Regions from separate parts of the Stenotrophomonas genospecies 3 genome, predicted to be linked through region 3. Evidence: predicted binding sites of a transcription regulator. Region 3 holds the regulator's gene; each other region holds the start of a gene.

Region 1 (4,844 bases), on a different contig from region 3:
GCGGCTCGCGGTGGTTTTCACCAGCAGCTGCAGTTCGGCGTCGGTGGTCACCTCGCCCTGCCAGCGGTAGGTGGACTGCGCGCCATCGAGGCGGGTCACGCACGCGGCCAGGCGCTCGCCGACCAGCGCGTGCGCGATGCGCTCGGCACTGGCCCGGTCCGGGCAGGTGGTCAACAGCAGCAGGACGGGATCGACGGTCGACATGACCGTCGAGTATAGGGCCGCCGCCGGGTCAGGGCCCGGCGGCGGCAGTGGACCGCTGCGTTGCGCGGTCAGTTGGCCAGCTGGCAGGAGGCCGGCTTGGCCGAGGTGAACAGGCCCGGGGTCGCCCACTCGGGGTGGTCGATGAACGGGTTGCGGTTGCCCTGGAAGCTGTAGATCACGTCGTTGCGGGCACGCTCGGCATCATCCGGCGGATCGGACAGGTGCCAGTCGATCAGCGTCGAGAGCAGGCCCATGTAGGCCGGCGAACTGCTGGTCTTGACGATCCTGCTGCGGTCGTCGGTCAGCTCCAGGTCCGGCTCGGACTGGCCGGTGGCCGCATCCTTGCCGCCCTCGTAGCGGATCGCCATGTACATCACCGCACGTGCCATGTCGCCCTTGCGCTTGCCCCACACCTCGAAGGTGCCGGTGTTGCCGTCCGGCGTGCGCACCCAGTTGGAGTTGCCCGGGTAGCCGCCGCTGCCGCCGCCCTGGCCGTTGTTGGCCTCGGTGGCGCGTTCGCCGCAGTTGGCGTCGCACTTGCCGAACGGCTTGTTGCCACGGTCGGCGTTCCACTGCGCGTCGGTCAGGTACAGCATGTGGGTGTCGGTGTACGGCGCGTACGGCAGGCCCTTGTCGCCGGTGGTGCTGGCAAAGCCCAGCGAGTTCGGCCAGGTGTGCTCGCGGTTGTACTTCAGGCCGCCGCCGCTGCCGGCGCGGTCGGTCACCTTGGCGTAGCTGCGGTTGCGGTACGCATCCAGGATCCTGCCGCTGTTGTTCGGATCCTCGTCGGCGATTTCCAGGATGGTCCAGGTGCTGGTGCCCGAGCCGCTGTACGGGTAGGCGGTGTGGCCCTTGATGGTGGCGTGCAGCGAGCAGCGCAGCTGGCTGGGGCTGCTGGTATTGACCTTGGAGTAGTAACCGGCCGGCACGCCCGGGTTGCCCGGGTCCGGATTGCCGCCGGTGCTGGCCACGGTGAAGGCGATGCGGCTGTCGGCGGCGGGGTGCGCCCCCTGCAGGTCGGTGATGCGCGCGGCGCGGATGTCGAAGCGGCAGGCTTCACCGGCCACCAGCGCGGTGTTGGTGGACAGCTTCACGCTGCGGCCGCTGGCCGGGTAGGTCAGCGGCACGATGCCGGAGGTACCGCAGCTCAGCGCGAACGCGCCGCTGGCCAGGTTCACCGTCTCGCTGAACACCACTTCCAGATCGGCCGCGGCCGGGAAGGTGCTGCTGCCCTGCGCCGGGGTGGTGGTGGACACCGACGGCGGCGTGTTCGGGCCCGGGGTGCCGCCGCCGCTGAAGGTCTGGCCGTTGTTGCAGCTGCCGAAGGTCTGCCTGGCCGACTCGGCCCAGGTGAAGTGGGCGTACTGGCTGCCGCTGCCGGTCAGCTGCAGCGAGGTGCCGGGGGCCGTGCTGTTGGTCTCGGCCACCGGAATGTTCTGGCTGGTCATGCCGGCGGCAGGGCCACCGGAGGCGGTGATGGCGCCCTCGTAGCTGAGGAACTGGACCACCTTGCCGCTGGCGTCGACCAGGGCGATGCCGTCGTTCGGGCCGTTCTGGATGCCGTTGGTCGGGTAGTTGACCACGGCGATGCTGGCGCTGCCGCAACCGGCGGCGGTGCCGGCCGGGACCGGGTTGTTGGCGTAGACCGTGGCGGCCGAAGGATTGCTGCCGTTGTAGAGGTAGAGGCGGTAGCCGGACAGGTCTTCACCTGCGGTAGCGACCACTTCGATGACTTCGCCGACGTCACCGGCGGCGGTGCTGTCGTCGTAGTGCAGTTCATTGATGAAGACCTCGGCCTGGGCCGGCGCCGCGGCCAGTGCCAGCAGGCAGGCGGCGGCAAGCGGGGACAGCAATCGCATCGACTACTCCTTGTGATTGGGAATGCCTGACCGAGCCTAAGGCCGATCCAGTGACACTTTGTCGTAAATGAACGTCAGATATCTGACAGTGCGACGCTTGTCACCGAAATTGTCCAGGACCGACGCCGTGGCCGAGGCGCGCGGGTGGAAAAAATTTTTTCATTCCGCCCTTGAAAGGGGGCGGCGCGGCTCCATCTCTGCCCTGCTCCCGACGTTGTCGGGTTTCTTCACGTGCGGTTCTGGCACTCGCCTGGGGTGAGTGCTAACATCGCCGGACTTTTTTAGACCAATCAATCACTTAAGAGGTCTCCTATGAGCATCAAGCCGCTGCACGACCGCGTTGTGGTCAAGCCGATCGAAGCCGACGAAATCTCCGCCGGTGGCATCGTCATCCCCGACTCGGCCAAGGAAAAGTCCACCAAGGGTGAGGTCGTGGCCGTCGGCCCGGGCAAGCCGCTGGACAACGGCAACGTGCGCGCGCCGTCGCTGAAGGTCGGCGACAAGGTCATCTATGGCCAGTACGCCGGCAGCTCGTACAAGAGCGAAGGCGTCGAATACAAGGTCCTGCGCGAAGACGACGTGCTCGCCGTCATCGGCTGAGCCTCGGCGCGACCTGTTTCAACCTGATCCCAAACTCCCAGCCGCCGGGCATCGTCCGGCGCTACCAATGAGGTAAATGCAATGGCTGCCAAGGATATTCGTTTCGGTGAAGACGCCCGTTCGCGCATGGTGCGCGGCGTCAACGTTCTCGCCAATGCCGTCAAGGCCACCCTGGGCCCGAAGGGCCGCAACGTCGTGCTGGAAAAGAGCTTCGGCGCCCCGACCATCACCAAGGACGGCGTCTCCGTCGCCAAGGAAATCGAACTGGCTGACAAGTTCGAGAACATGGGCGCGCAGATGGTGAAGGAAGTTGCTTCGCGCACCAACGACGATGCCGGCGACGGCACCACCACCGCCACCGTGCTGGCCCAGGCCCTGATCCGCGAAGGCGCCAAGGCCGTTGCCGCCGGCATGAACCCGATGGACCTCAAGCGCGGTATCGACAAGGCCGTTTCGGCCGCCGTCGCCGAGCTGAAGAACATCTCCAAGCCGACCGCCGACGACAAGGCGATCGCCCAGGTCGGTACCATCTCGGCCAACTCGGACGAGTCGATCGGCCAGATCATCGCTGACGCGATGAAGGAAGTCGGCAAGGAAGGCGTCATCACCGTTGAAGAAGGCTCGGGCCTGGACAACGAGCTGGACGTGGTCAAGGGCATGCAGTTCGACCGCGGCTACCTGTCGCCGTACTTCATCAACAACCAGCAGTCGCAGACCGCTGACCTGGATGACCCGTTCATCCTGCTGCACGACAAGAAGATCTCCAACGTCCGTGACCTGCTGCCGGTGCTGGAAGGCGTCGCCAAGGCCGGCAAGCCGCTGCTGATCGTGGCCGAGGAAGTTGAAGGCGAAGCGCTGGCCACCCTGGTCGTCAACACCATCCGTGGCATCGTCAAGGTCGTGGCCGTCAAGGCGCCGGGCTTCGGCGACCGTCGCAAGGCGATGCTGGAAGACATGGCCGTGCTGACCGGCGGCACCGTGATCTCCGAAGAAGTCGGCCTGTCGCTGGAGAAGGCCACCATCAAGGACCTGGGCCGCGCCAAGAAGGTGCAGGTCTCCAAGGAGAACACCACCATCATCGACGGCGTCGGCGACAAGGCCAACGTTGATGCACGCGTGGCGCAGATCAAGACCCAGATCCAGGACACCTCCTCGGATTACGACCGCGAGAAGCTGCAGGAACGCGTGGCCAAGCTGGCCGGCGGTGTTGCCGTGATCAAGGTCGGCGCCTCGACCGAAATCGAAATGAAGGAAAAGAAGGATCGCGTCGACGACGCCCTGCACGCCACCCGTGCGGCCGTTGAAGAAGGCGTGGTTCCGGGCGGCGGCGTTGCCCTGGTCCGCGCGATCACCGCGCTGGCCGGCCTGAAGGGCGCCAACGAAGACCAGAACCACGGCATCCAGATCGCCCTGCGTGCGATGGAAGCCCCGCTGCGCGAGATCGTTGCCAACGCCGGTGACGAGCCGTCGGTCATCATCAACAAGGTCAAGGAAGGCACCGGCAGCTTCGGCTACAACGCCGCCACCGGCGAGTTCGGCGACATGCTGCAGTTCGGCATCCTGGACCCGACCAAGGTGACCCGTTCGGCGCTGCAGAACGCGGCCTCGATCGCTGGCCTGATGATCACCACCGAAGCCATGGTTGCCGAAGCTCCGAAGAAGGACGAGCCGGCCATGGGTGGCGCCGGTGGCATGGGCGGCATGGGTGGCATGGGCGGCATGGACTTCTAAGTCCCCGCATTCGCACCGCAATGAAAAACCCCGCTGCAAGGCGGGGTTTTTTTGTGGCCGGCTGCAATGGCATCGCTTTTCGAGCGGCTTATCCTGCGTCCTGCAGGGTGTGTGTGCCTGCTGCCTGCGGCGTCATCAATGCTGCATGCAACCAGGTCATGAAAGCAGGTATCGCCGCGTTGGCCTCGCCGTCCGCACGCGTCACCGCGTAGTAGGCAAAGGCCTGTGGCCAGGGCTGGTCGATCACCACCTGCAGCCGGCCATTGGCGAGTTCTTCGGCCGCGTGGATGTCGCGCACCAGGGCGATGCCTTGCCCGGCCACCGCCGCGCGGATCAGCAACAGGTCGTCATCGAACGCAGGGCCGCGCTCCAGTCGTTCATCGACGGGTAGATCCAGTGCCTGGAACCACAGCCGCCAGTCGCTGCGGTCGGCGTCCTGCAGCAGCGGCA
Region 2 (4,844 bases), on a different contig from region 3:
TTCATTGCTTCAACGCCATCCCGCCTTACGCGGTGAACAGCGCCTTCATCTTCTTCAGCGCGTTCGCTTCAACCTGGCGGATGCGCTCGGCCGATACGCCGTACTCGTCAGCCAGTTCCTGCAGCGTCACCTTGCTGTCGGCATCCAGCCAGCGACGGCGGATGATGTCGCGCGAACGGGCATCCAGCTCGGCCAGGCCTTCGCGCAGCAGCTGCATCTGGTTGTCTTCGCTGTCGGCACGCTCGTAGGCCATCGACGGGTCTTCGTCGTTGGCGACCAGGAACGCAGCCGGAGACGGCGGCGCGTGTTCGTTGTCCTCGTCGGTCGGCGCATCGAAACCGATATCGCGACCGGACAGGCGCGACTCCATTTCCATGACCTCGCGCTCGGACACGTTCAGGTCCTTGGCCACCGCGCTCACTTCGGCCGCGTTCATCCAGCCCAGGCGCGTCTTCGACTTGCGCAGGTTGAAGAACAGCTTGCGCTGCGCCTTGGTGGTGGCGACCTTCACGATGCGCCAGTTCTTCAGGATGAACTCGTGCATCTCGGCACGGATCCAGTGCACGGCGAAGGACACCAGGCGCACGCCCATTTCGGGGTCGAAGCGCTTGACCGCCTTCATCAGGCCGATGTTGCCTTCCTGGATCAGGTCGCCCAGGGCGAGGCCGTAGCCGTTGTAGCCGCGGGCCACGTGCACCACGAAGCGCAGGTGCGAATGCACCAGTTCGCGCGCGGCGTCCAGATCGTTGCCGTCGCGGAAGCGACGGGCCAGGTCCTGTTCGTCATCGACCGACAGCACCGGGATCTGGTGCACGGCACCGATGTAGGCGTCCAGCGAACCGAGCGCACTGGGAATCGGGAGATTGTTTGCCACAAGGGCAGTAGAGGTGTTCTGGCTCATAGGCACCCATCTTAGCAGTCCGGGATTTGGACTGCTAAAGGAGGAAAAAGTTCCAGCATCCTATTGATGCAACACTGGTCCCAAACAGAGCCCTACCGTAGCGCGATTTGATGACAGTGGCGAGCGCGCTTTTCGGGATTCACAATCCCTTGGAATTCAAGCAATTACCTACCGGAAACCGGCCGATTCCGGTCAAGCGGAGCTGAACGGGTAGGCCTGGAGGCGCATTCAGGGGCGGGGATGTTGCCAGATGTTCAGCCCCGCGCGCCACAGGCTCGATGTTTTACTACTAAAAAACCCGTTGACAGCCATGCGGCAGCATGCTCCGATGCATCAACTAATTCATACGTAGATGCGCATGGCCCGCCCCGCCTCCCAGACTCCCACCCCGGCCGAGCAGGCCATCCTCGACATCCTCTGGGACAAGGGCGAAGCCTCCGTGCGCGAAGTGGCCGATGTGCTCGGCGAACACAAGCCGGTTGCGTACACCACGGTGCTGACCATGTTCAACGTGCTGGCGAAGAAAGGCTTTGTCAGTCATCGCCAGGAAGGTCGCGCCTACATCTATCACGCCACGCTCAGCCGCGAGCAGGCCCGCCGGCAAGCGCTCGACCATCTGCTGCATCAGTTCTTCGACGGCTCACCAAACGTGTTGGCACAGCACCTGGTGGACGAACGCGAAATCGACCGCAACGAACTGCAGGCACTGCAGCAGCGCATCAGCGATGCCAGGGCCGGGAGGAAGGAATGAACCTCATCGACATGGCGATGGCACTGGGCCTTCGGCAGTTGCTGTTGTCTGCCGTTGTGCTGCTGCCCGCGCTGTGGCTGGCACGGCGGCGGGCCCTCAGTGCCGAACAGCGCTCCTGGCTGCTGACCGCCGCGATGGCAGCAGCCCTGCTGTTGCCGCTCAGCGCCTTCCTGCCGGGCTGGTCGACCACCCTGCCTGCACCGGCACCGCCCGCCGCCGCGTTCCACCCCCTGCCCGGCGAAGGCGCAACGGCGGGAGAGGCCATCTTCGAAGCTGGACGGCAGCCCGACATCTATTACGTCGAACTACCGAAGACCCTGCCGACAGTGCTTGCAGTGGTGTGGCTGCTGGGCACCCTGTGGCTGGGCATGCGCCTGCTGGACGCGATGCTGCACGCGCGCCGGCTGCGGCGGCTGGCACAACCGGCGTCCGCCGGACTGCGCGCGGCCCTGGCCGACATCGTGCCCGCCCACGTGACGATCGCCACCTGCGCCGTCGACGGGCCGATGGTGGTCGGCCTGTGGCGCCCGCAGATCCTGCTGCCCCGCCCCTTGCTGGCACGGCTGGACAACAACGTGCTGCGCGACATCGTCCGCCACGAGGTTGCACACCTGCATCGACGCGATCTGTGGACAAGCACGCTGCTGCGGGCGGGAACAGCACTGTTCTGGTGGAATCCACTCCTGCACCTTGCCCAGGCACGCCTGGCGCTACTGCGCGAAATGGCCTGTGATGCACGCGCTGCGATGCAGGCACGCGAACCGCTGGACTATGCAGGCTCGCTGCTGGCCGGTATCGAACAGCTTCAGGCCCTGCGCGAAGAGGCGCCGACGCTTGCACTGGGCATGTTCAGTGCACGCAGCCAGCTGGCGCAGCGCATCGACCAACTGCTGGACGCCCCGTCGTACGCCCCTCGGCGCCGCAGTCTGTTGATGCTGGGCCTGCTGCTTCTGCTGGCCTGCGTCGGCACCGCGGTGGCTGTCTCACCACGACTGGCCTCACCAGCGGCCAGCACCTCCGATACGCGCGTCAACACTCTGCTCCAGGCCGCCAGCACGCATGACCTCGCGCAGGTCCACGCGTTGGCGGTGGCGGGCGTCGATCTCGATGCGCGCGTGCTCGGCGATGGCACGGCGCTGATCCAGGCCATCCGCGCACGCGATCCGGTGATGGTCGACGCCCTGCTGCAGCTGGGAGCCGACCCTGATCGCGCTGCGCTGGGCGAAGGCAATCCGTTGATCGTCGCCTCCGCGCTGGGCCTGCAACCCATCGTCGAGCAGCTGGTGCAGGCCGGTGCAGACGTCAACCGGGTCGTGACCTATGACGAGACGCCGCTGATCAATGCCTCGCGCGAAGGGCATCTGGTCACCGTGCAGTACCTGCTCGCGCACGGCGCCGATATCAACCTGGGGGTGGAAGCCGACGGCTGGCTGGGCCGCTGGCGGACACCGTTGAACCAGGCCGGCACCGCGGCCGTACGCGATTACCTGCTGACGCAGGGCGCCCGCCGCGAACGACGCTGACTCCGCCGCCGCATCGCCTTCTGCGCTGCGGCGGCAACCTGTTCCACCCGCAACGATCGGACGCGGCAGGCGTGCGTGGCAACGCCTGCGCCGATCCCAACCCTCTTCCACTCCCGCAAGGATGTCGATGATGAACCGCCTGTTGCTGTGTTCGCTGCTGGTCTGCCTGACCCCGTTCCACGTGATGGCCACTGACGCCAGCGCAGAAGACGCCGCGCGCTTTGCCCAGGCAATGGCCCACGGCCTGCGCCCCAGCACCGCGCAGCTGGGCGCGGCGCTGCCGCAGTGGTCGATCGAGGAACGCCTTGCCCATTACAAGGTGCCGGGTGCCGCCGTTGCGGTGATCCGCGATGGCAAGGTGGTGTACGCCGCCGGGTACGGCCTGCGCCAGGCAGGCACGCGCGACGCGGTGGATGCCGATACCGTGTTCTCGGTGGGCTCGGTCAGCAAGATGGGCGCTGCGGCGACCACCCTGAAGCTGGTTGCTGCCGGCAAGGTCTCGCTGGAGGAGAACATCGATCCCCGCCTGCACCGCTGGCATGTGCCTGCCGATGCGCAGGGACTGCACCCGCCGATCAACCTGCGCATGCTGCTCTCGCACACCGCCGGCTTCAACGTGCATGGCTTCCAGGACTACCAGCCCGCCGAGCGCTTGCCGACCCTGCTGCAGACACTGGATGGACTGGCGCCTGCAAAGAATGAACCGATACGCCTGATCCACGCACCCGGCCAGCAGGTCGACTATTCCGGTGGCGGCTACACGGTGGTGCAGCTGGCGATCGAAGACCTGACGGGCAGAGCATTCGCTGACGTCGCACGTCGCGAGGTGTTCGCGCCACTGGGCATGTCCCGCAGCACGTACCAGAACCCCTTGCCTGCCGGCTACGGCAACGTTGCCCATGCGCACGACAACAAAGGCCTGCCGGAGGCCCTGCCACGCGGCTGGCAGAGCTTTCCGGAACAGGCGGCGTCCGGGCTGTGGACCAGCGCCAACGACATGGGCCTGTTCGTCGCGGCCCTGCTGCGCAGCATCCGCACGAAGGATGGATGGCTGCCGCAGTCATTGGCCCTGCAGATGGTCAGCGAAGTGGCGCCGGCCGGTCGTGGCCTGGGACCGGAGCTGGCCGGCACCGGTGCCAGTCGCCGCTTCTTCCACAATGGCAGCAATGACAGCTATCACGCCGGCATCGAAGGCTACCCGGAGAGCGGCGATGGATTCGTCATCCTGACCAATGGCGACAACGGCCCCGCGCTGCGTGGGGAGATCCGCAATGCCCTGTCCGATGCGCTCGGCCACAACGCCAAGCCGGTCATCCGCACGCTGGATCCTGCATTGCTGGCGGAGGGCTATCCGCGCTTCAGCGGTCGCTTCGTACTCGATGACACCCTGCCCATGGATCTGCGCAGCGGCCTGGCCGATTGGTTCGACGTCACGACCCTGGACGTGCAGGCGGTCGATGCTGGACTGCAGTTGCGCCTGCCCGGGCGTGATGCACCGGTCGCGCTGCAGGCGCTGACGCCCGTCCGCTTCCTGGCAGGCAGTGCGGGGGCGGAACTGCTGTTCCATCGCGGCGGCGATGGCACCGTGCAGGCGTTGAGCGTGATCGCCGAAGGCGCGCGTGCCTACTACCGGCGCGCGGATCCCGCACCAGCAGCGAGCCACTGATCC
Region 3 (4,844 bases):
GCCGGCACGGTGATGACCGCTTCGGTGACATTCTCACCGAGGAAGTCCTCGGCGGTCTTCTTCATCTTTTCCAGCACCTTGGCCGAGATTTCCTGCGGAGCCATCTTCTTGCCGTCGCTGGTGGCCACCCAGGCGTCGCCATTGTCATGGGCCAGGATGCTGTACGGGACGTGCGCGATGTCCTTCTGCACTTCGGCGTCGGTGAACTTGCGGCCGATCAGGCGCTTCACCGCGTAGAAGGTGTTCTTCGGGTTGGTCACGGCCTGGCGCTTGGCCGAGGCACCGACCAGAACTTCGCCGTCCTTGGTGTAGGCGACGATCGACGGGGTGGTGCGATCGCCTTCCGAATTCTCGATGACGCGGGCCTTGCCGCCGTCCATGATCGCCACGCACGAGTTGGTGGTGCCGAGGTCGATACCAATGATCTTGCCCATGGGGGAGACTCCTGAGGATGCTTGTTGGTGTCAGTCCGGCCGTTCGGCCGGTGGATGAATACGATGTGGGGGAGGCTCGTGGAACATTCAAGCCGTCTCCCGAACGCTGTGTTCAGCGCCTGGAAAACCTTGCCAGGCATGGCCTGGCACAACCGGGACCGGGCAAAGCCCGGCCCGGCCGATCAATCGGCGGCCACCACCACCAGCGCCGGCCGCAGCAGGCGCTCGTTGAGCAGGTAGCCCTTCTGGAACACGGTCACCACGCTGCCCGGGGCGGCGCCCGGCGTCGGCACCTGGCTGATAGCCTGGTGGTGTTCCGGGTTGAACGGCTGGCCGATCGGGTCCAGCAGGACCAGTCCGTTGTCGGCGGCCACCTTCAGCAGCTGCTTGTAGGTCAGCTCCAGGCCTTCGCGCAGCGGGTGCGGGTCGTCGCCGGCGGCCTTCAGGCCGGCATCCAGGCTGTCGAACACGGGGAGCAGATCGCCCAGCAGCTTCTCGTTGGCGAACTTGCGGGCCTGTTCGATGTCACGGGCAACGCGCTTGCGCTGGTTCTCCAGGTCGGCGCGCTCACGCAGGGCATCGGCCTTGACCTGTTCGATTTCGGCGCGCAGGCGCTCGACTTCGTCGTTGACGCCGGCGGTGGCGGCCGCATCGGCGGCACTCTGCTGGGATTCGATATCTGGCTGTTCGTGGTTCATGTCTGGGTCCCTGGCGGTCAATCTCCGCCTCCACCCACCCTAGTGTGGGCGGGATGCTGCGTTTCAAGCGTCGGATGTTCCCGGCGGGCGGCCGGCTGGCGAAAACGCCGCGCCCAGTACATCGGCGGTAGCCTGGACCAGCGGGATCACGCGGTCGTAGGCCATCCGCTTGGGGCCGATCACCCCCAGCACGCCCAGCACCTGGCCATTGGCCGTGTAAGGGGCAGTGACCAGCGAGACGCCCTGCAGCGGTATCATCCCGGTCTCCTCGCCGATGAAGATGCGCACGCCGGGCGCCTGGATGGTCCGCTCCAGCAGCTGCAGGATCTCGCGCTTGCTGGAGAACAGCTCGAACAGCTCGCGCAGGCGCTCCAGGTCGGACAGGTCCTGCACCCCCATCAGGCGGGTCTGGCCCGCCACCAGCATGTCGTCGGCAGCCGGCTGCAGGGCCTGTTCGGCCAGCTCGATGCTGTGCGCCAGCAGCTGTTCCAGCTCGGAGCGGGCATCGCGCAGTTCCAGCAGCAGTCGGGTGCGGATCTCGGCCATCGGCAGGCCGGCGAAATGGGCATTGAGATAGTTGGCCACCTGCTCCAACTGGCCCGGCGCGAACTCCTGGCGGGTCTCGATGACCCGGTTCTGCACCTCGTTGTCGGCAAACACCAGGATCGCCAGCACCCGGCGCCCGTCCAGCGCCACGAAGTCGATCTGGCGGAAGGCGAACTGCTCGCGTCGCGGCGCGCTGACCACGCCGACGAAGTGGCTCATCGCCGACAGCAGCTCCGAGGCGCTGCCGAGCAGGGCCTGGGTGCTGCCGCCGCCAGCCAGTTCCTGGCGCAACCGGGCCAGCTCGCCTTCGCTCGGCGGCTGCATCTGCAGCAGGCTGTCGACGAAGACCCGGTAGCCATGTGCGGTCGGGACGCGCCCGGCGGAGGTGTGCGGCGAGGCCAGCAGCCCCAGGTCTTCCAGGTCACCCAGAATGTTGCGGATGGTGGCCGGACTGACCTCCAGCCCGGCCACGCGCGCCAGCGTCTGCGAGCCGACCGGCTCGCCGTCCTGGATGTAACGCGCGATCAGCGTGCGCAGCAGATGGCGCGCACGCGGGGCAAGCTGGTCGGGAGAACCGTGCATGGAATCAACCTGTGAGACACGGACACTAGATAATGGCGGCGCATCACCTTGGCAAGTCATTGGACCTCCCTCGCCCGCGTGCTAGCGTTGCGCGGCTGCTGATACCCCCTTACCCATGCTCAGACATCTTTCGATCAAGGATTTCGCCGTCGTCCGCGCCACCGAACTGGAGTTCGGGCCAGGCATGACCGTGGTTTCAGGCGAGACCGGCGCCGGCAAGTCGCTGATGGTCGACGCGCTGGGCTTCCTGTCCGGCCTGCGTGCCGACAGTGGCGTGGTCCGCCACGGCGCTGCGCGCGCCGAACTTTCCGCCGAGTTCGCGCTGGAGCAGCTGCAGGCCGCGCGCCAGTGGCTGGCCGACAACGAGCTGGACGACGAGGAACAGTGCCAGCTGCGCCGCGTGATCCGCGCCGATGGCGGTTCGCGGGCGTGGATCAATGGCCGCCCGGTGACCCTGGCCCAGCTGGGCGACCTGGCCTCGCTGCTGGTGGAGATCCACGGCCAGCACGAACAGCAGGCCCTGCTGACGCGCCCGTCGCAGCTGGCCCTGCTGGATGCCTATGCCGGCAACGAGAACGAGCGCCGCCAGGTGCGCCGCGCCGCCGCGGCCTGGCAGGCTCTGGTCGATGAATCGCTGGCGCTGTCGCAACAGGGCGACGTCAGTGACCGGATCGGCTTCCTGGAGCACCAGCTGCGCGAACTGGACCGCGAAGATCTGGAACCGGAGTCGATCGTCGCACTCGGTGCCAGCCACCGCCGCCAGGCCCACGCCAGCGCCCTGCTGAGCGCCTGCCAGGCGGCCAGCAACCAGCTCAATGGCGACGACGGCAGTTCCGCGCTGGACCTGCTGCAGCAGGTGCGCCACGAGCTGTCGCGCCTGATCGAACACGACCCGCGCCTGGGCGAGGTGGACGGCCTGATCGAGAACGCCTCGATCCAGCTGCACGAAGCCCTGTCGCTGCTGGACCGCGTGCATGACGACCTCGACGCCGACCCGGAGCAGTTCGAGGAGAACGAGCGTCGTCTCGGCCGCCTGCACGACCTGGCCCGCAAGCACCGCGTGCCGATGGACGAGCTGGGCGCGCAGCGCGAGCGCATGCATGCCGAAGTGGAACAGCTGCGCGGCGCCGACGAACGCCTGCAGCGCCTGGCCGGCGAAATCGACAAGGCCGCTGCGGCCTGGCGCGTACAGGCCGAGGTGCTGACCGCCAGCCGTCGCAGCGCCGCTGCCGAACTGTCGGCCACCACCACCGGCATCATCGCCGAGCTCGGCATGGGCGGCGGCCAGTTCCTGATCGAGCTGGAGCCACAGGACGCCGGCAAGCCCGATCCGCAGGGTGCCGAACGCGTGGAATTCCTGGTCGCGGCCAACGCCGGCCAGCCGCCGCGCGCCCTGCGCAAGGTCGCCTCGGGCGGTGAACTGTCACGTATCTCGCTGGCCATTGAAGTGGCTGCGCTGGACCTGGATGCGGTGCCGACCATGGTGTTCGACGAGGTCGACTCCGGCATCGGCGGTGCAGTGGCTGACATTGTCGGCCAGAAGCTGCGCGCGCTCGGCGAGAAGCGCCAGGTGCTGTGCGTGACCCACCTGCCGCAGGTCGCCTCCAAGGGCCACGCGCATTACCGGGTCAGCAAGGCGCCGGTGGAAGGCATGACCCAGAGCGCGGTGGAAAAGCTGGACAGCAAGGCGCGCGAGGAAGAGCTGGCGCGCATGCTCGGCGGCGTGGAAGTGAGCAAGGAAGCGCGCGCCGCCGCCCGCAAGCTGCTGCAGGTCTGAGGCCTGTTCGCGGTTATCCACGCATGGCGTGGATCTACAACGCGCGAGGTAGTGCCGGCCGCTGGCCGGCAACCCAACACAGGTGAACGAAGATCATGAGGTTGCCGGCCAGCGGTCGGCACTACCCCCGTGGCCGCGCCAGATCCACCGTTTCCACCAGGAAATCGAGGAAGGCGCGCACCCGCAGCGGCAGGTAGCCACCCTGCCCCAGGAACACCGCATGGACCTCTTCCAGGTCACCGGGATTGGCCTCTTCCAGCACCGGCAGCAGGCGTCCGGCGGCGATGTCCTCCTGCACCTGGTAGGTCGCCAGCCGCGCCAGGCCCAACCCGCCCAGCACCAGCTGCCGCAGCGCGTTGCCATTGCTGGCGCGGGCATTGCCACTGGGCAGCACCATCCGCTCGCGTCCGTCCTGCAGCAGCGGCCAGCCCTGCATCGCACGCGCATGGCCGATGTCCAGACGGTTGTGCGACATCAACTCCTCAGCGTTGCGCGGCAGTCCATGCCGCTGCGCGTAGGCTGGCGCGGCCACGATCATCATCCGCGTCGCACCCAGCCGTCGCGCCACCAGGCTGGAACTCTTCAGCGGGCCGGCCCGCACCGCCACGTCGGTGCGCTGCTCAAGCAGGTCGATCACCTCGTCGTTCAAGGTCAGATCCACCCCCACCTGCGGATTGCGCTCCAGGAATGCCGGCAGCAGCGGCAACAGGAAATGCTGGCCGAACGGCACGTTGGAATTGACCCGCAGGCGTCCGCGCGGCTCGGCATGGGCGCTGGCGCAGCGCTCGGCCTCCTCCAGGTCGGCCA

What was found. Region 3 encodes HrcA, which represses chaperone genes, less so after heat shock. Its sites were predicted from a motif close to TTNGCACTCNNNNNNNNNGAGTGCNAA; they were not measured.
Region 1: the regulator HrcA is predicted to act here: its motif matches at 2,303-2,329, upstream of ACX9OT_RS02375 (co-chaperone GroES).
Region 2: the regulator HrcA is predicted to act here: its motif matches at 913-939, upstream of rpoH (RNA polymerase sigma factor RpoH).

What each region holds. Positions count from the first base shown of each region.
Region 1 covers NZ_JBTMUR010000001.1:524,661-529,504, reverse strand. The annotation lists gene cutA (divalent-cation tolerance protein CutA) at 1-204, opposite strand, end outside; gene ACX9OT_RS02380 (endonuclease) at 273-2,063, opposite strand; gene ACX9OT_RS02375 (co-chaperone GroES) at 2,376-2,663, shown strand; gene groL (chaperonin GroEL) at 2,745-4,394, shown strand; gene ACX9OT_RS02365 (LysR substrate-binding domain-containing protein) at 4,483-4,844, opposite strand, start outside.
Region 2 covers NZ_JBTMUR010000013.1:114,495-119,338, reverse strand. The annotation lists gene rpoH (RNA polymerase sigma factor RpoH) at 26-901, opposite strand; gene ACX9OT_RS17385 (BlaI/MecI/CopY family transcriptional regulator) at 1,260-1,652, shown strand; gene ACX9OT_RS17380 (M56 family metallopeptidase) at 1,649-3,175, shown strand; gene ACX9OT_RS17375 (serine hydrolase domain-containing protein) at 3,306-4,841, shown strand.
Region 3 covers NZ_JBTMUR010000022.1:26,722-31,565, reverse strand. The annotation lists gene dnaK (molecular chaperone DnaK) at 1-434, opposite strand, end outside; gene grpE (nucleotide exchange factor GrpE) at 617-1,132, opposite strand; gene hrcA (heat-inducible transcriptional repressor HrcA) at 1,196-2,260, opposite strand; gene recN (DNA repair protein RecN) at 2,376-4,037, shown strand; gene ACX9OT_RS20750 (LysR family transcriptional regulator) at 4,159-4,844, opposite strand, start outside.